DNA from 2 places in the Rhodoplanes sp. P11 genome. Region 1 is predicted to be linked to the other one. Evidence: riboswitches for the same ligand, from Rfam matches in the RefSeq annotation. Region 1 holds a riboswitch; the other holds the start of a gene.
What was found. Region 1 has a riboswitch for cobalamin ahead of ACFQUV_RS23895 (TonB-dependent receptor). Riboswitches for the same ligand answer to the same signal wherever they lie in the genome.
Positions count from the first base shown of each region.

Region 2: linked by a shared signal. The riboswitch ahead of ACFQUV_RS02970 (iron ABC transporter permease) and the one ahead of ACFQUV_RS23895 (TonB-dependent receptor) in region 1 are both predicted to bind cobalamin.

Region 1 covers NZ_CAXWGY010000021.1:229,029-238,952, reverse strand. Annotated here, with positions in the region: gene ACFQUV_RS23915 (Hpt domain-containing protein) at 1-388, opposite strand, end outside; gene ACFQUV_RS23910 (response regulator) at 402-950, opposite strand; gene ACFQUV_RS23905 (NAD kinase) at 1,265-2,047, opposite strand; gene cutA (divalent-cation tolerance protein CutA) at 2,121-2,456, shown strand; cobalamin riboswitch at 2,573-2,778, shown strand; gene ACFQUV_RS23895 (TonB-dependent receptor) at 2,963-5,059, shown strand; gene ACFQUV_RS23890 (GNAT family N-acetyltransferase) at 5,423-6,568, shown strand; gene ACFQUV_RS23885 (acyl-[ACP]--phospholipid O-acyltransferase) at 6,611-9,924, opposite strand, start outside.
Region 2 covers NZ_CAXWGY010000001.1:652,737-662,660, reverse strand. Annotated here, with positions in the region: gene ACFQUV_RS03010 (monovalent cation/H+ antiporter subunit A) at 1-308, shown strand, start outside; gene ACFQUV_RS03005 (Na+/H+ antiporter subunit C) at 311-682, shown strand; gene ACFQUV_RS03000 (monovalent cation/H+ antiporter subunit D) at 679-2,235, shown strand; gene ACFQUV_RS02995 (Na+/H+ antiporter subunit E) at 2,232-2,720, shown strand; gene ACFQUV_RS02990 (K+/H+ antiporter subunit F) at 2,717-2,986, shown strand; gene ACFQUV_RS02985 (Na+/H+ antiporter subunit G) at 2,994-3,395, shown strand; gene ACFQUV_RS02980 (ABC transporter substrate-binding protein) at 3,429-4,313, opposite strand; gene ACFQUV_RS02975 (ABC transporter ATP-binding protein) at 4,298-5,080, opposite strand; gene ACFQUV_RS02970 (iron ABC transporter permease) at 5,077-6,090, opposite strand; cobalamin riboswitch at 6,201-6,413, opposite strand; gene cbiB (adenosylcobinamide-phosphate synthase CbiB) at 6,557-7,537, shown strand; gene ACFQUV_RS02960 (DUF6282 family protein) at 7,697-8,671, opposite strand; gene ACFQUV_RS02955 (hypothetical protein) at 8,737-9,573, opposite strand; gene ACFQUV_RS02950 (HpcH/HpaI aldolase/citrate lyase family protein) at 9,631-9,924, opposite strand, start outside.

The DNA of each region.
Region 1 (9,924 bases):
TCAGCCGGCACAGGCTGGCCGCCGCCGCGGCGGCGTCCGGGAACCCGAAGGTCGCGGCCTGTCCCTTGATGTCGTGGGCGGCGTGATGGAGCGCCTGGCGGGTCTCGGCGTCGAAGCCGCGCGCCTGCACGGCGCGGCGGGCGGCGTCGAGGCGCTCGCACTCGCTGTCCATCCAGCCGGCGAACTCGCCCGAGAGGGCCGCGAGGGCGCGTTCGGCCGCGGCGACCGGGTCGTTGCCAGGGGGATCGTGGTCGTCGGCGCCGGTTCTGTGCCAGGCGTCGCGCAGCGGGTCGGGCGGCACGATCACTTCGTGATCGCGGAAGCGCGTGACCTTGGGCAAGGCGCGCTTGCCGGGCTTGCGCGGACCGTCTTTCCGGCCGGACGTCATCGTCGGCCTCCGCTCACTCGGTGATCTTGACGCGCTCGAACAGCGCCTGCTGCGGAATGATCTCCGCCTTGGCGGTGCCCTTGCGGCGCTCGACCCCGACATAGTTCGGGTTGACCAGACGGCGTCGGTCGGGACCGAAGAACGTCTTGGTCTTGATGAAGGGCCGCGGATTCACCACCACGGTCAGGATGCGCTGATAGAGCGCGTTGGCCGAGATCGGCTTGACCAGGAACTCGGTGACGCCGCAGTCGCGCGCCGCCATCACGCGCTTCTTCTCCGAGTGGCCGGTCAGCATGATGATCGGCACGAACGGATTGGCGTTGGCGCCCGGCTGCCGGATCATCTGGGTCAATTCGAGCCCGTCGAAGATCGGCATCGCCCAGTCGGTGATGACGATGTCGGGAATGTTGTGCGTGAAGGCTTCGAGCCCGGCGGCGCCGTCCTCGGCTTCGTACACCTCGCGCGACCCGAAGCCGTGCAGCAGCGTGCGCAGGATGCGGCGCATGTGCGCGTTGTCGTCGACGAGAAGAAACCGCAGCCGGTTGAAATCGATGCGGATCATGACAGGGGACGCACGCCGAACAGGGACCGGACCATGCCGGATACTGGCCGGGGAAGCTTTAAGGAAGGGTTGAGGTTAACCCTGTGGCCGGACGGGGCCGCGGCTCATGCGAGATCCGGCTGATCCATTCGGGTGTCATTGCGGAAGCCGTGAAGCGGCGATCCGGAATCCAGCCGAGAGTCCAGAGTTTGCCGTGGGATGACGTGTGTCGCTGGTTTCCGGGTTCGCGACGGAGCCTGCGCCCGGACGACGCGAAGCGCCGATCCGGGTGCCGCGCCCCGGAACGACGGCCGACTGATCACCCGAAAACAAGATCAGTGGGTGAACTGCTCGCGCAGAATCCGCTCGTCGAGACTGTGGCCGGGGTCGAACAGCATCAGCAGGTCGATGGCGTGATCCATGCGGACATCGACGTGCTGGACGAAGCGCACCTCGTCGTGATCGGCGACCGCCGCCACCGGCCGCTTGTCGGCCTCCAGCACCTCGATGGTGACCACCGCGGTGTCGGGCAAGAGCGCGCCGCGCCAGCGCCGCGGCCGGAACGGGCTGATCGGTGTCAGCGCCAGCAGGGGCGAGCCGATCGGGATGATCGGGCCGCCGACCGACAGGTTGTAGGCGGTGGAGCCCGCCGGGGTCGCCACCATGATGCCGTCCGCGGTCAGCTCGCGCAGGCGCTGCTTGCCGTCGACCAGCACGTTCAGGCGCGCCGCCTGCCAGGCCTGGCGGAACAGCGACACCTCGTTGATGGCGCGGTGCTCGTGCCCCTGGCCGTCGGCGTCGACGGTGCGCATCACCAGCGGGTGGATGATGGTCGCCTCGGCGGCGTGCAGCCGCTCCTTCAGCCCGTCCTCCCGATAGTCGTTCATCAGGAACCCGATGGTGCCGCGATGCATGCCGTAGATCGGCTTGCCGGAGCCCATCAGGACGTGCAGGGTCTTTAGCATCAGGCCGTCGCCGCCGAGGGCGACGATCACGTCGGCGTCGGCGGGCTCGACATTGCCGTAGCGGCGGGTGAGCGTCTCCAGCGCCGCCTCGGCCTCCCGGGTCGGGCTGGCCACGAAGGCGATCCGCTCGATGTCGGCGGGCAGGCGGCTCATTCGGCGCCTCGTGCGGCGACTCGTGAATCGGTTCGTGCCGTGTCGGCGCCGCTGCCGACGACAAGGAGTGGCGATGGAACGCGCGGTCTTCGTCTATACGACCTTCCCGGGGCTTGTCGAGGCGGAGGAGGCGGGGCGGCTCCTCGTCGAGCGCCGCCTCGCCGCGTGCGTCAACATTTTCCCCGGGATGGTGTCGGTCTATCGCTGGGAGGGGGCGATCGAGCGGGCCGAGGAGGTCGTGATGATCGTCAAGACCCGCGCCTCGCTCGCCGAGGATGTGCGGGCCGCCGTCAAGGAGCGGCATCCCTACACGACGCCGGCCATTCTGGTGCTGCCGATCGAGAGCGTCGACCAGAGCTATCTGGGCTGGCTGCTCGCCGAGACCACGGCGGACCCCACAGACGACTGACCCGCTCGCGACCGACCCGCTCACCATTACCCGCGGGGTGTGGGCGGCGTGCAACACCTCGCGAGCTAATGCGATCGGGTCGGGTCCTGCACGATTGACCTGCGGGGGTGTGCGCCCGAAAGTGTGCGCGTGTCGGTTCTCCGCGGGCGACCGCGGGGACGAGAGAGGGAACACGGAACACGGCCGCAAAGCCGTGAAGCCGTGGCTGGACCCGCAACTGTGAGCGGCGAGCCGCATCCGAGACGGCCACTGGGAAACCGGGAAGGCCGGATGCGGCGGAGACCCGCGAGCCAGGAGACCTGCCGACACCGTCACCCAACCGATGGGCGGGAAGCCCCATACGGAGCGGTCTTCGCAGCGGTGACATCGTGACCGGCGCGGGGACTCGATGACGTTCTTGTGTGACCTTCGACGTACCGACGGACGGCGCCGCCGCCCGATCGGTCCTTCGCGCCGGCTCATGCCCGACCATCCGCATGATCCGCATCCCGCGAAGGAACCTCGGCATGTCCTGCCTCGCTAGATTCGACCGCCGCGCCGCATCGGCGGCCGCCCTCTCGCTCCTGCTCGCCACCACGGCCCACGCCCAGACGGCCGACACGGCGCTGCCCGATCTCTACGTCACCGCCACCCGCCTCGATGCCGGCATCACCGGCGCCTCCACCACGGTGATCACCGCCGAGGAGATCGCCCGCTCGCCCGAGCAGACCGTGCCGGGCATCCTGTCGCGCCAGACCGGCGTGCAGGTCTCGAACATGTACGGGGGCGCCAACGGGGCGCGCTCGACCGTCGACATCCGCGGTTTCGGCGCCACCGGCATTTCCAACACGCTGGTGCTGATCAACGGCCGCCGTGTCGACGTGCCGGATCTCCAGGGCGTCGACTGGGGTTCGATCCCGCTCAACAGCATCGAGCGCATCGAGGTGACGCGCGGCAGCTCGGGCGGCGTGCTGTATGGCGACGGCGCGGTCGGCGGCGTCATCAACATCGTGACCAAGTCCGGCGCCAAGGCGCCGCCCAGCCTGCGGGTCGAGGGCGCCTACGGCTCGTTCAACCAGAGCGAGGGCCGTGTCTCGGCGACGATGACGCGGGATGCGCACGCCCTCGCGCTGTTCGGCAACGGTGTCCAGGCGGACGGCTACCGCGACAACAGCAAGTACCGCCAGTACAACGGCGTCGCCGATTATCGCTACACGAAGGACTGGGGCGAGATCTATTTCAACACCGCGGTGAGCGACCAGCAGCTCGGCCTGCCGGGGGACCGCAGTGTCGATCCGGCGCGCGGCATCAACGAGCTGATCACCGACCGCCGCGGTGCCAGCACGCCCTACGACTTCGCCAAGCAGCAGCAGGTCACCGCCACCGGCGGCTTCCTCTACGCGCTGCGGCCCGGCACCGAGCTGATCGTCGACGGCGGGGTGCGCCGGCGCGCCCAGCAGTACGGCTTCTTCGGCTATTGCTTCGACTTCATCACCGGCGAGGTCGACAAGGGCTGCCCGGTGCCGCAGAGCTACACCGAGACGACGCTGACCACCGTCTCGTTCACGCCGCGCCTGAAGGCCGAGCTCGACCTGTTCGGCATGCCGTGGCGCTCGATGAGCGGCTTCGACTTCTACGACTCGTCCTACGAGTCGCCGCGGAGCTGGTACAACGGCAGTCCGGCCTACCGCCAATACGATCTCGCCCAGACGACGCTCGCCGGCTATGCGATGAACACCGTGACGGTGCGGCCCGGCACCGAGGTGTCGGTCGGCGGGCGCGTCCAGCGCACCTCGGTGCGGGCGAGCGACGCGATCGATCCGTCGGCGCCGTGCTCGCCCTATGGGTGCTTCATCACCCAGGCGCGGCCCTATGACGACGCCTCCTACAACACCGCCTGGCACATCGGCCTGGAGCAGCGGCTCGGCGACATGATCACGCTGTTCGGACGCGCGGCGCAGAGCTTCCGCGTGCCCAATGTGGACGAGCGCATCGCGGTGCGGCCGGGCACCGCCGACTTCGATCTGCGGACCCAGACGTCGCGTGACATCGAGGCGGGCGTGCGGGCGCATGTCGGCATCTTCGACATGCAGTGGAGCCTGTACGACATGTATCTCGACAACGAGATCCATTACCGGCCCGACCTGTTCGCCAACGTCAATCTCGATCCGACCCGGCGCTACGGCAGCGAGGCGATGATGTCGGCGCGCGTCACCGACACGATTCTCCTCAAGGGCGGCGTCGCCTACACCCGCTCGGTGTTCCGCGAAGGGCCGTTCGCCGGCAACGACGTGCCGCTGGTGGCGCGCAACACGGCGAGTGCCGGCGTGGTGTGGAACATCCTCGACGAGCGCCTGGTGTTCACCGGCGACGTCCGCTTCGTCGGTTCGCGGCGGATGGACAACGACCAGGCCAACCGGCAGCCGCTGGTTCCGGCCGTGACGCTGGTGGATGTCCGGCTCGGCGGCCGCTTCGACCGTTATTTCTGGTCGGTCGCGGTGCAGAACCTGTTCGATCAGGAGTATTTCGACTACGCGGTGGCGTCCACCGCGGCACTCGGTCGCTACAACGCCTATCCGCTGGCGGGGCGCACCTTCATGGTGCGGGCGGGCGCGACGTTCTGAGCGGTCTTGTGACGGCGGGCGCGGGCGAAAGCCCGCGCTCCCGCGGCGCGTCGGGGCAGGCCCGGCGTGTCGGTCGACGTGTCGACGTGATCAGTTCGATCGCGCGCCGGCGATGCGTGGTGTTTCATATTACCGCCGTATGCCGCGCCGCGCTGCTCGGCTCGCGGAGCTGAGGACGCGCGACATTTGCGTCCATTGACGCGAGCGCGCCGCTTGGTTTTCGATCTCACGTCGTCGTCGCCGACCCTCGAACCTGCCTGCCCGACGGGACCATCGTGGAGATCGTCCGCCGACCGGGGCGGGCGTCGGCCCGCGAACGTGTCGCGACCGGCCCCAAGGCGCCGACGACCGGACGGAGGGGTGATGCCTGCGACGCCGATGTCCGCGAAGCCGATGCCGGACGACGAGCCGAGCCCGTGGCGGCTGATGAGCGACGAGGAGGCGCGGCTGTCGTGGAACACCGAGCTCGGCCGCCTCGCCGACGCCTCGCCGTTCCAGAGCTACGAGTGGGGGCGCTATCACCGCAGTCTCGGCTGGGAGCCGCTGCACTACGTGGCGCCGGCAGCGGACGGCGGCGCCGTGCGGGCCCTGGCCCTGGTGCTGATGCGGCGCGCGCCCGGCCGTCTCGGCTTCGGCTGGTGCGCCGGCGGACCCCTCGGCGACATCGCGGCATGGCGGGCGCTGCCGGCGGCCGTGCGGGAGACGCAGGGGCTGCACGGCCTCTATGTGCGGGTCCGCTGCGAGCGGCCGCGCCACCCGCATGATGCGCTGCTGCTGCGCCATGGCGGCTGGCGGCCGCCGGCGCACCCGCTGGGCTCCGGCCTCAGCATGGCGCTCGACCTGACCCAGGACCCCGAAGCCTTGCACGACGCCATGCATCGCAACTGGCGGCGCGGCCTGCGCCATGCCCGCGGCGAGCTGCTACGCATCGAGCGGACGAGCCATCCCGACGTCGACGAGATCCGCGACGTGTTCGCCGAGATGGAGGGGCGCAAGAGGCTGCCGGAGCTGTTCTCGCGCGATCGTCTCGCGCATCTCTTCGACTCGGCCGCCGCCCGGCTCGTCTTCCTGCAATGCCGCGATCGCGACGGCCGGCTGGTGGCGGTGCGGGGCGCCCTGACGCTCGGCGATCGCGCCTGCGACTACGTGGCGGCGACCAGCCAGGAGGGCCGGCGCCAGCGCGCCTCCTATCTGGTGCTGTGGGAGCTCTTGGCGCAGTGCCGGGCCGCCGGCGTCGCGCATTACGATCTCGGCGGCATCGACCCGTGGCTCAATCCCGGCGTCTACGAGTTCAAGAAGCAGAGCGGCGCCCGCGAGATCGAGTTCCTCGGCGAATGGCAGTGGGCGACCGCACCGTGGCTCGCCTGGGCCGGCGACACGCTGGTGCGCCGCCGCGGGAGCGTGCGGGCCACCATGGCGGCCTGGCGCGACCGGCTGCGGCGCAAGGCCGCCGCGCCGGGACCGGCAGGGCTGCCCGAAGAGGCCGGCGCGGCGCTGCCCAACCGCTGATCGCGGCGATCGTGCCGCCGTCGTCCGGCCCGGCCGGAGGAGCTATGCCGCGCCCTCGAGCTTGTAGCGCTCGCGCACGAGCTGGCCGACCGCCAGGTTGTCGACCTTGCCGGAGCCGAGCAGCGGCAGCTTCTCGACCACCACGAACTCGGCCGGGATCAGCATCTCGGACAGGCCGCGCGAGCGCACGAAAGCCGCGAAGTCGGAACGGCCGGCGTCGCGCTGCGTCGTCACCATGATCAGCCGCTCGCCCTTGCGGGCGTCCGGAATGGTGGCGACCGCGTGCATGGCATCCGGCCACAGGTCGAAGGCGAGCGTCTCGGTCGCCGCCAGCGAGATCATCTCGCCGCCCACCTTGGCGAACCGCTTGGCCCGGCCCTTGATGAAGATGAAGCCGTCGGCATCGATGGTGACGATGTCGCCGGTGTCGTGCCAGCCTTCCGGCGGCCGCTCGATCACGCCCGGATTTTCCACCCGCATGTAGCCGATCATGACGTTGGGGCCGCGGATGAACAGCCGCCCGCCCTCGCTGACGCCGGGAACCGGATCGAGCCGCGCCTCCATGCCGGGGAACAGACGGCCGACCGAGCCGAACCTGTTGAACATCGGGGTGTTGAGCGCGATGGCGGGCGCCGCCTCGGTGACCCCGTAGCCCTCCAGCACGCGCAGCCCGAACTTCTCGTTGTAGGTGCGCCGGGTGGAGTCCTTCACTGGCTCGGCGCCCGCCATCACGTAGCGCAGCGAGCGCAGGTCGTAGGCATTGGCGGTGCGGGCATAGCCGTTGAGGAAGGTGTCGGTGCCGAACAGCACGGTGGCGTTGGTGGCGTAGATCAGCTCCGGCACCAGCCGGTAGTGCAGCGGCGACGGATACATGTAGATCGTCACGCCGTGCACCATCGGCAGGATGAAGCCGATCGTCAGGCCGAAGGCGTGGAACACCGGCAGCACGTTGAAGACCTTGTCGCCATAGCCGAAGTCGACCACCGCCTTGGCCTGGGCGGCATTCGCCAGGATGTTGCTGTGGGCCAGCACGACACCCTTCGGCACGCCCTCCGAGCCGGAGGTGAACAGCACGGCCGCCGGATCGGTGGGGGCACGCGGCACCAGCGGCTTGCGGAATTCCAGCAGGCCGCGGATCTTGTCGCGCTTGGTCACGGTCTGGCGGACGTCCTCCAGGTAGACGATGCGATAGTCGGGCGCCAGCGCCGCGATCAGGTTGTCCAGCCGCCCCTTCTCGACAAAGGCCCGCGACGTCACCACCGTGGTCAGCTTGGCGGCCTTGCAGGCGGCCCGCACATTGGTCGGGCCGGCCGAGAAGTTGAGCATCGCCGGCACCCGGCCGGCCCACATCAGGCCGATCAGCGTGACGGCCACGCCGTTCGAGTTCGGCAGCAGCACCCCGATGGTCTCGCCGACCTCGGCGAGCGGCGCCAGCTTGCGGCCGAGCACGGCGGCGCCGATCAGCATCTTGCGATAGGTGAGGGAGCCCGACACCGGGTCCTGGAGCGCGATGCGGTTCATCCCGTGGGTGTCGCCGGCCTTGATCATGGCCTGCGGGATGGTGCTGTCCAAAGGCTGAGTGCGGTAGATCAGGTCCGACATCACCCGGTAGAGCGCGGCGCCGGCGGCGACGCGCCGCTTCTTGCCGCGCAGCTCGGGATCGACCGTGATGCGCACCGGCTCCAGGATCTCGAGCGAGATCTTGGGGAACAGGCGGCGGCGCACCTGATGGCTCTTGAGCCGCGAGAACGGCGTCTGCTCCAGCCCCTTGATGCGCACCGGCAGCACCATGGCGCCGGACTTGTCGGCGATCAGCCCGGCGCCGTCGTAGATCTTCATCAGGCTGCCGGTGACGGTGATGCGGCCCTCCGGGAAGATGATCAGGCTCTCGCCGTCCTGCACGGCGCGGATGAGCTGGCGGGTGCCCCACGGGTTGGTCGGGTCGATCGGCATCGCCCGGGTGAAGCGCAGGAACGGCTTCACCCACCAGCGCTCGGCGATGTGGCAGTCGATGGCGAAGACCGGGTCCTTGGGCAGGATCGACAGCGCGAACGGCGCATCCAGGAAGCTCACATGGTTGAGCGCCATGATGGCGTTCGGCCCGGCCTTCTCGACGTTCTCGAGGCCGCGCACCTCGGCGCGAAAGATGGCGCGCGCCACGGTGGAGAGGAAGTCGCGCACCGGGTTGGTCGGCAGCGTCTTGAAGATCACCCAGCCGACCACCAGGTTGGCGAGCCCGAGCAGCATGAACAGCACGGCCGGCGTCAGGCCGGCGAGCTGGAGCACCGCGACGAACAGGCCGGCCGCCACCATGAAGGCGGCGTTGAGCACGTTGTTGGCGGCGATCACCCGGGCGCGGTGGTCGGGGCCGGCCCAGGCCTGCATGGCCGAGAAGGCCGGCACGATGAACAGGCCGCCGGCGACCGCCATGCCGAACAGGTCGAAGCCGACATGCAGGCCGCGGGCGGAGCCGAGCACCTCGGAGATGCCGCGGCCCGTTACCGGGCTGGCGACGCCCGACATCCACCAGCCGAGATCGATGCAGAGAATGCCGAGCAGGCCGGCGCCGAGCACGGTGGGCAGCAGCACGATGCGGCCGGAGGCGAGCCAGGCGGCGAGCGCCGAGCCGGCCGCGATGCCGATCGAGAACACCGCGAGATAGAGGGTGATCACCTCCTCGGCGGCGCCGAGCGTCGACTTGATCAGCGGCGGCATCAGCGACAGCGCGATGGCGCCGGTGAGCCAGAACCAGCTCACCACCAGGGCCGACCACCACAGGCGGCGGTCGGCCTTCAGCTCGCCGAGGAGGCGCGCGGTCGAGCGCACGATGTTGGGATCGAGGCGCAGGTTCGGGGCGCCCTGGCCGGTCCGCGGGATCAGCAGGGCCGAGAGCCAGCACAAGAGCGCCACCACCATCATCAGCCCCGCGAAGGAGGCCGGGTCGCCGCCGTCCTTGGCGGCGAGGCCGCCCACGATGGTGCCGAGCAGGATGGCCAGGAAGGTCGCGCCCTCGACCAGCGCGTTGCCGGCGGGCAGCTCCGACTGCTGGAGATGGTCGGGCAGGATGCCGTACTTGATGGGGCCGAACAGCGCCGCGATGACCCCGATCAGGAACAGCGCCACGAACAGCAGCGCAATCGAGTGCAGCCAGAAGCCGAGCACCGCGAACAGCGCCACCGGGATCTCGATCAGCTTGAGCCAGCGCGCCACGATCGCCTTGTCGTAGCGGTCGGCGATCTCGCCGCCGATCGACGACAGCAGGAAGAACGGCAGGATCAGGGTGGCGCCCGCCAGCGTGATCAGCGCCTCGGAGCCCGAGCCAGTCATCCGGTAGAGGATCAGGAAGACGAGCGAGT
Region 2 (9,924 bases), on a different contig from region 1:
TCGACGCCCATGTGCTGCTCGGCGCCGGGGTGCTGCTCGCCGGCGCCACCGGCCTCGGCGCGCTCCTGTTCGGCCGACCGTTCCTCACCAGCGCGTTCGGGCATCTCGACCTGCCGCTCGTCGGCGACGTCGAGCTCGCCACCGCGATGCTGTTCGATGCCGGCGTGTTCCTCACCGTGGTCGGCACCGTGGTGCTGTCGCTCGCCCGCATCGCCCGGGTGGAGCAGCGCGTCGAGCGCGGCACGGCCGTCCGCAGCAGCACTGCTGCGCACAATGGCGCCGCGCGCAGCGGCGCCGGGGAGGCGTGACGATGGAGATCCTGATCGCCGCCTCGATCGGCTTCCTCACCATGGCGGGCGTCTACCTGGTGCTGCGCCGGCACAGCTATCCGATGATCGTCGGCACCGCGTTCCTCTCCTACGCGGTGAACCTGTTCCTGTTCGCCATGGGGCGGCTGACGCTCGACCGGCCGCCGCTGGTCGATCCGGCCGCGCCCGGCTACACCGACCCGCTGCCGCAGGCACTGGTGCTCACCGCCATCGTCATCTCGTTCGGGATGACGGCCCTGATCGTCGTTCTGGCGCTGCGCGGCTTCCTGGAGACCGGCTCCGACCGCCTCGACGGCGGCCCGCCGCACGAGCCCGAGGCCCCGGGGGCTGACCGCGCCGGAGGCCCGGCATGAGAGCGCTGATCGTCGCTCCCATCGTGCTGCCCGCCCTCACGGCGGCGCTCCTGGTGCTGGCGCTGCGCCACCGCCTGGACGCGCAGCGGATCGTCTCGACCGTGTCGACCGGCCTGCTGGTCGTCGTCGCCGCGCTCCTCTACGCGACCGCGCGCAGCGGCCCGCCGCTGTCCTACGATCTCGGCGACTGGCCCGCCCCCTTCGGCATCACCCTGGTGCTCGACCGGCTGTCAGCGACGCTGGTGCTCGTCACCGCGCTGCTCGGCGCCGCCGTGCTCGCCTACGCGCTCGCCGGCTGGGACCGCCGCGGCCGCCACTTCCACCCGCTGTTCCAGTTCCAGCTCATGGGGCTCGCCGGCGCCTTCCTGACCGGCGACGTGTTCAACCTGTTCGTCTTCTTCGAGGTGATGCTGATCGCCTCCTACGGCCTGCTGCTGCACGGCGGCGGCGCCCGCCGGCTCAACGCGGGGCTGCGCTACGTCGCCGTCAATCTCGTCGGCTCGACCCTGTTCCTGTTCGCGGTCGGCCTCATCTACGCCGTCACCGGCACGCTCAACATGGCGGATCTGGCCGCCAAGGTCGCCACGGTGCCGACCGCCGACGCGGCACTGCTGCGCACCGGCGCGCTGCTGCTCCTCGTGGTGTTCGCCCTCAAGGCGGCGCTGGTGCCGCTGCACTGGTGGCTGCCGGGCTCCTATGGGGCGGCGCCCGGTCCGGTCGCGGCGCTGTTCATGGTGATGACCAAGGTGGGCGCCTACGCGATCCTGCGCCTCTCCACCCTGGTGTTCGGGCCGCAGGCCGGTGCGTTCTCGGATCTCGCCGCGCCCTGGCTGATGCCGGTGGCGCTGGCGAGCCTGGCGCTCGGCGCGGTCGGCGTGCTGGCGAGCCGCAGCCTGGTGGCGCTCGCCGGCTTCTCGGTGGTGTGGTCGATGGGCTCGCTCACCGCGGCGTTCGGCATGCTCGATGCCGGTGGCATCGCGGCGGGGCTCTATTACCTGATCCACAGCACGCTGTCGGGCGCCGCCCTGTTCCTGGTCGCCGACCTGGTCGGCCGCGCCCGTGGCTCCTATGCGGACCAGCTCGTGCCGGCACCGGCGCTGCCGCGCCTGGGCTCCCTCGCGGTGCTGTTCTTCGTCGCCGCCATCGCGGTCACCGGGCTGCCGCCACTGTCCGGCTTCCTCGGCAAGCTCCTGGTGCTGGCGGCGACCGGAACGGCACCGGCCGCGCCATGGATCTGGGCGATGCTGCTGGCCACCAGCCTCGTGGTGATCGTCGGCTTCGCCCGCGCCGGCAGCACGCTGTTCTGGAAGACGGTACCGGGTCCCGCCCCGCAGGTGGGGCCGCCGACCCCGATCGGCGTGGCGATCGCGGTGTGCGCCGGGCTGGTCGCCGCCACGGCGCTGCTCGCCGCCTTCGCGGGCCCGGTCACCGACGAGCTCGCCGCCACCACCCGGCAGGTGCTCGACACCGAGGCGTACCGCAGCGCCGTGCGCCCGATGCGGACCACCTTGCAGAGCGACACCGGCGCCGTCGATCCGGGAGCGCAGCCATGAGGCGGCTCGTTCCGCATCCGGTTCTGAGCGTCGTGATCGCTATCGTGTGGCTGGCGCTGGTCAACAGTGCGGCGCCCGGCCATGTGCTGCTCGCCGCCGTGCTCGGCCTGGCGATCCCCCACTACAGCAACCGCTACTGGCCCGACCAGGTGGTGATCCGCCGGCCGCTGCGGATCGTCGACTACATCGCGGTGGTGGCCTGGGACATCCTGATGTCCAACGTCCAGGTGGCGTGGCTGGTGCTGTTCCGCTCCGGCCCGCGGCTGCACTCGGTGCTGATCACGGTGCCGATCGACCTGCCGCATCCGACCGCCATCACGGTGCTGACCGGCACCATCACGATGACACCCGGCACGGTCAGCGCCGATGTCGCGGCGGACGGCCGCGCCGTCCTGGTCCACTGCCTCGACGCCGACGACCCCGACGCCGTGGTGCACCAGATCAAGGACCGCTACGAGCGACGCCTGAAGGAGATCTTCGCATGATCGAGACCGCCTGCATGATCGCCATCGTGGCGATCAGCGCCGCGGCGCTGCTCAACCTGTACCGGCTGGCGGCCGGGCCCGACGTGCTCGACCGCGTGCTGGCGCTCGACACGCTGGTGATCAATGCCATCGCGCTCGTGGTGGTGGCCGGCATCTGGTTCGCGTCGCCGGTCTATTTCGAGGCGGGGCTGCTGTTCGCCATGGTGGGCTTCCTGTCCACCGTGGCGTTCTGCAAGTATCTGCTGCGCGGCAACGTGATCGAGTGAGACGGTGATGGCGACGGTGGTCGAGATCGTGGTGGCGGCCCTGATCGTGATCGGGGCGTTCTTCCTGCTGGTCGGCTCGCTCGGGCTCGCCAAGCTGCCCGATCTGATGCGGCGCCTGCACGCTCCCACCAAGGCGACGACGCTCGGCATCGGGGCGACGCTCGTCGCCTCGATGATCGCCTTCACGGCGGCCACCGGGTCGCTCTCGGTGCACGAGCTGCTGATCGCCGTGTTCCTGTTCCTCACCGCGCCGGTGACGGCCCACATGATCGCTAAGGCCCACATGCTGCGCCACCCCGCCCTGCAACAGCAGCTCCCCTCGCTCCCCGGCACCGGCTGGGCGACGCTGGCGCCCGCGCCGGTCGACCCGGAGACGCCGCGCACCGGCGAGATGCCGCCGGCCCCCTGACGGCGCCTCGGCGCTCGGCCTCGGCGCTCCGCCTCAGCGCTCCACCCGGCCGAGTGCGGCGGTCAGCCGGTCGAGCGCCTCGGCCAGCATCGGCCCGCCGCACACCGTCAGCATCTCGGGAACGACGAGGCGGCGCTCCGGCGGATAGAGGCGATCGAGCGCCGGATGCAGCAGGAACGCCTGGCCCTGATCCTCGGCCACCGGAGCCGCCGCGGCGACCAGCACCAGATCGGGGCGGGTGGCGACGATCTCCTCCAGCGAGGCGAAGCCGCCCGCCGCGAAGCCGAGCTCGGCCGCCGCATTGACGAGGCCGACGGCAGCCAAGAGCGAGCTGATCAAGCTGTCGGCGCCCGGCACCCAGCCCCGCCGCGACACCGCGAGCACCCGCAGGCCGGAGCGCGACGCCGCTGTCCGGGCACGGGCGAGCGCCGCGTCGATCGCGGCGTTGCGGGCCGCCGCCCGCTCCGGATGGCCGACCAGCGCGCCCATGCGGGTGATCTGCTGCTTGGCCTCCTCGATCGAGCGGACGATGTCGAAGTCGACCACCCGCAGGCCGCGGCGCGCCAGCATCTCGCGGGTGGCGCGGCGCTCGAAGCGGCCGGCGACCACGAGGTCGGGCTTCAGCACCATGACATCCTCGGCGCCGCCCGACAGAAGCGGGTGACGCGCCGCGTCGGCCGCCGCCCAGGACAGCGTCGGGTCCCGCGCATAAGGACTGAGCCCGATGATCTGCTCCGGGTCGGCGAGCGACAGCAGCAGCTGATCGGTGCACAGGTTGAGCGAGGCGATGCGGCGCGGCGCGGCGGCCGGCTCCGAAGCCGGCTCGGCGGCCAGCACGGCCGCCGGCGCGATCAGGGCGGCGACCGTGAGAATCGTCGCCGCAGCAGCCACCAGGCGGTCGATCAGACCGCCGACCACGGCACGATCACCGGCTGGCCCTCGTGGCCGCTGCGGTAGGCACCGACCCGGAACACCTCGGCGAGCGGCGCCGGGCCGAGCGCCACGCCGGGCACGTCGTCGCCCACCAGGCGGCCCGCCTCCAGCACCAGCACGCGGTCGGCGAAGCGTGCCGCCAGGCCGAGGTCGTGGGTGACGACGATCACCACGGCGCCGGCGCGGGCGGTGCGCTGGAGCAGCGCCAGCACCTCGATCTGGTGATAGGGGTCGAGCGACGCCACCGGCTCGTCGGCGAGCACCACCGGCGCCTCGACGGCGAGCATGCGGGCGAGCGCGACGCGGCTGCGCTCGCCGCCCGACAGCGCCGTGACGCGACGGTCCGCGAAGGCGACCACGTCGGCGGCCCGCATGGCGCGGTCGACCGCCTCGGCGTCGCGGCGGCCGAGCCGGGCCGGATCGGTGGCGCCGTGCGGATAGCGGCCGAGCGCCACGATGTCGCGCACCGGCAGCGGCCAGTGCACCACATGGCCCTGCGGCAGATAGGCGAAGCGGCGGGCGCGCTCGCGGGCCGAGAGCCCGCCCATGTCGTCGCCGCCGAGCATCACCCGGCCCTGCGCCGGCACCAGCCCGGCTAGTGCCCGGAGCAGCGAGGTCTTGCCGGCCCCGTTGGGACCGACCAGCGCCGCGAGGTGGCCGCGCGGCAGCGCCAGCGAGACGTCGTGAACCACCGGGCGGCCGCCGAGGGCGACCCGCAGACCGTCGGCGACCAGATAGGGTGCGGCGCTCATCCGAGCCCGCCCCCGAGGGCGCGGCGCTCCCGCATGATCAGCCACAGGAAGAAGGGGACGCCGATCAGCGCCGTCAGCACGCCGACCCGGACGCTGGTGGTGGCCGGCAGCAGCCGCACCGCGATGTCGGCGGACAACAGCAGCGCGGCGCCGCCCAGGGCGCTCGGCAGCATCAGCCGCGCCGGATCGTAGCCGACCAGCGGCCGCACCAGATGCGGCCCGATCAGCCCGATGAAGCCGATGGTGCCGGACACCGCGACCGAGCCGCCGACGCCGAGCGCCACCCCGAGAATGACGAGGAGACGGGTGCGGGCGACGTCGACCCCGAGGCTCGCCGCCGCCTCCTCGCCGAGGCCGAGTGGCCGGAAGGCGTGGCGCTGCGACGCCAGCACGGCGGCGCCCGCCACGATGAACGGCAGGGCCAGCACCACATGGCGCAGGCTGCGATCCTCCAGCGAGCCCAGCAGCCAGAACGAGATCTCCAGGGCCGCGAACGGATTGGGCGCCAGATTCATGGTCAGCGCCGTGCCGGCGCCGGCGAGGCTCGACAGCGCGAGACCGGACAGGATGAGGAGCAGCAGCGAGGCGTTGCGGCCGGCGACCACGAGCAGGGCGAAGACCGACACGAAGGCGGCCGCGATGGCGGCGATCGGCAGCACGAAGGACAGGACGTCGGCAAGCCCGGTGGCGATCACCAGCACGGCGCCCAGCGCCGCCGCCTGCGGGGCGCCGAACAGCTCGGGCGCCGCCAGCGGGTTGCGCAACAGCCCCTGGAGCGCCGCTCCCGACAGGCCGAGCGAGGCGCCCACCGCGGCCGCCAGGATGGCCCGCGGCAGCCGGATCTCCTGGACGATGATGCGGGTCTCCTCGGTGCCGCCGCCGGCGAGCGCCGCCAGCACGGCGCCGGGCGACACTCTCACCGGGCCGATGCCGAGCGACAGCAGCAGCAGGAGGACGACCAGGCTGCCCAGCAGCAGCACCGGAAGCCGTTCGAGGACGCGCAGCCGCACCCCGGTGGTGCCGGCCGTCGTTGCCGCATCGGTGCCGTCCAAGACGCTTCCTCCGTCGACCCGCCGTCGAACGAGCGCAAAACCGGGCAGGCGTGGAGCGCGAGCGGACGCGCGGGCCTGCCGTCGCCGGCCGGTCTCCTGGCTCGCGGATCGGGTCGTCCGCCTTCCCGGCCCCCGGGGTGGGGACCAGTGGCATCGGGACGATAGGCTCCGCTCACAGTTGCGGGGGCAGCCGCGGACTTGGGCGCAGTCCAAAGGACGAGCCCGCACCGCGTTCCCGTTTCACCTCTCGGTCGAGAGGCACCGGCGACGAGCCATATAACCATGCGGGCCGCGGCCGCACAAGGACGCGAGCCGGCCCGGCCGCCCCTGGAATCCGCAGCCGGCGCGGTATGATGGCGGTGATTCCGTCGCGGCCGGGCCGCCGCGCGGGCGACGCAACCGACCGAGCCCGCAGCCAATCCCGATGCTCGACTTCGCCGACCGCAGCCTCGTCCTCGTCGTCGCCGCCTGCCTGGAGGCGGCGGTCGCCTATCCGGACCCGCTGTTCCGGGCGATCGGCCATCCGGTGACGTGGCTCGGCGCCGTGATCGCCACCCTCGATCGGCGGCTCAACCGCCCCGACATCGCGGACGCGAGGCGGCGGGCCGCCGGCGTCGCCACCGTGGTCCTGCTGCTCGGGCTGGCGATCGCGGCCGGGCTGGTGATCGAGGCGATCGCGGTGGCGACGGCACCGCTCGGCGCCGTGCTGGCGGTGCTCGCCGCGACCAGCCTGATCGCCACCGGCAGCCTCGATCGCCATGTCGCCGCGGTCGCCCGGGCGCTCGACCAGGACGGCCTCGCCGGGGGTCGCCGCGCGGTCGCCCGCATCGTCGGCCGCGATCCCGCCACCCTCGACGCCGCCAGCGTCGCCCGCGCCGCCATCGAGAGCCTGGCCGAGAACGCCTCCGACGGCGTCACCGCGCCGGCCTTCTGGTTCCTGGTCGGCGGCCTGCCCGGCATGCTGGCCTACAAGGCGGTCAACACGGCCGACAGCATGATCGGCCACAAGACGCCGCGCCACCGCGCCTTCGGCTTCGCGGCGGCGCGCCTCGACGACCTCGTCAACCTGCCGGCGTCGCGGCTGACCGGGCTGATGCTGGTCGCCGCCGCCGCGGTGGTGCCGGGCGCCTCGGCGGCCGGGGCCTGGCGGGCGATGCGGCGTGACGCCCGCCGCCACACCTCGCCCAATGCCGGCTGGCCGGAGGCCGCCATGGCGGGGGCGCTGGGCCTGCGGCTCGCCGGTCCGCGGATCTATGGCGGCATCGGCGTCGACGCCGCCTGGATGGGCGACGGCCGCGCCGAGGCGACCGCCGACGACATCGTCCGGGCGCTGCGGCTCTACCGGGTGGCCTACACGGGTGCTGTCGCGCTCGTCGCCGCGGCGGCGCTGCTGCTCGTCGTCTGATACGAGATCCGGCTGATCCGTTGGATGGTCATTCCGGAAGCGGCGAAGCGGCTGTCCGGAATCCAGCCGAGAGTCCAGAGTCTGCCGCGCGATGACGTGTTTCGCTGGGTTCCGGGTTCGCGGGCTGGTCGCCCGCGCCCCGGAACGACGGCGAACTAATCACCCGGAAACAGTCTGAGCCGGCGCCGAGAGAGCGCCCGTCACCGCGGCGACGTCGGCCTCGAGGCCGAAGACGCGCGCCGCATTGGTCGACACCATCGCCCGGATCGCCGCGTCGTCGTAGCCGAGATCGAGGCAGAGCCGGACCCCGCGGCGGAATCCTTCGAGCGGCGAGAACACGCCGGTCTGACCCAGATCGGAGCACAGGATGGTGCGGTCGACGCCGGCCGCGTCGATCAGCGCCCGCAGGTCCTCGGCGCTGCGCGTCTTGAACTTCGAGCCTTCGAGGAACATGCACAGCGAGTGCTCGACATGGGCGCCGAGTCGCACCAGGCCGCGCACGTCGTCGAGCGTCGCCTCCACGATGTCCTCCGGATGGGTCAGCACCAGGCGGGAGACGCCGCGGCGCTTCGCCTCCTCGAACACCACCCAGGTCTCGCGGATATGCAGGTGGCCGCTCGCCAGCACCATCCCGGTCTTGGCGACGATGTCGAGGATCGCCTTGGTGTCGTCGCGCACGGTGCCGTCGGGATCGAGCACCGGCACGCCGACCGCCGGCCGCACCTTCTGGGTCGAGGCCGGATGCACCCAGGACGAGGTCTTCTCCCAGCGCAGGTGATGCTCGGCCGCCAGCGTCGGCATGAACACTACCTTGCCGCCCATCGCGGCGGTGTGCTCGACCGCCCACGGATTGAGGCCGCCGACCACGTTGTTGAGGGCGATGCCCGAGTAGATGCGGGTCCGCAGCTCGGGGAAGTTGGCCGTGATCAGCGCCGCGGTGGCGACGCCCGCATAGTCGTGGTCCTTGGTGATCACCGCGGCGAAGCCGGCCTCCGACATCTGCCGCACCAGCGCCAGATGGTCGAGGCCGCGCGGCGCGATCGACGGGCCGGAATGGACATGCGGATCGATGGCGCCGACGAGCAGCCGCGCGATGCGCGCCTCGTCGACCAAGGGGGTGGCGGTGCTGGTCATGCTGGTCTCTCTGGTTCATCGCCGCGCGACGCGGCCGGGCCGTGCAGCGCGGCGAAGCCGCGCCCTCAGGCCGGCATCGGATAGTCGTCGGCGTTGCGCACCACGCCCTGGCGGAGGAAGTCGAGCCGCGGCGGCGCGAACACGTCGACGAGGCGGCCCATGGGCGCGATGTTGCGGCTGGTGTGGATCACGGTCGGCGGGATCACGGTAACGGACGGGCTGCCGATCTCGGCGTGCAGATCGTCCACCCAGTCGTCCATGTCGGGCGTCCACGGCGTGCGCAGATGGTGAACCCAGGTGCTCTCCAGCGCCAGCGACGCCTGCTCGAAGTCGGCGTGCGAATGCGGGCTGAGCTTGTGGACATTGCGCGGCGCCGTCCACGGCACCAGCGGATTGACCATCAGGTTGGCGGTGCGGAAGACGCGCAGGAACGAGCCGTCGGTGACGTGATCGGCGAGCACGTAGTTGCGCAGCCGATAGCCGTCCTTCGGGGCCGGGCCGCGGCCGAGCGGAGCGACCAGCGGGGCGCCGGCCGCGTAATCGGCCGCGTTGACGGCGCGCGCCGCGAGATCGGCGGCCTCGGCCGAGAAGATGCGGGCGAGCGTGCCGGCGCGCCGCGCCACGACCCGGCTGTCGCCGGGCGGCACGATGGTGAGGGTGTCGGGCGCCGCCTCGACGGTCTCGGTGCCGGCCGTGACGGTGGCGGCGAGATCGTTGGCCAGCAGCACGTATTCGTCGGGGTTCTGCCGGGTCAGCACGGCGCCTTCCGCCACTTTGGAGACCGTCACGACGAAGTTGGCGCCGCGGCAGATCCAGGTCTCGACACCCGGTGCCGTCTCGCTCGGCGGCGTGTCGTAGAAGCGGGCCAGCACGGGCGGCAGCGGGCGGTTTCCGGTGGACATCGGGGATCTCCGCAAGAGGATGGACGGCGGCGCCCGCACCAGGCAGGCGCGGCGTGATCAGGACGTGGGCACCAGGGCATCGGCGGCCTGGCGCAGCAGGCTCTGGTCGGAGCCGAGGACGATCCATTCGACACCACGCGCCGCGAAGCGATCGCGCTCGGCCGCGTTGGCGACGAACATGCCGACCGTCTTGCCGGCGGCGCGGCCGATGGCGATCACCTTCTCGGCCGCCTCGGTCACGGCGGGCGCCTGCGGGCTCTCCAGCCCCATCGAGAGGGCGAGGTCGGCATAGCCGATGAACAGGCCGTCGACGCCGTCGACCGCCGCGATGGCGGCGGCGTTCGCCACCGC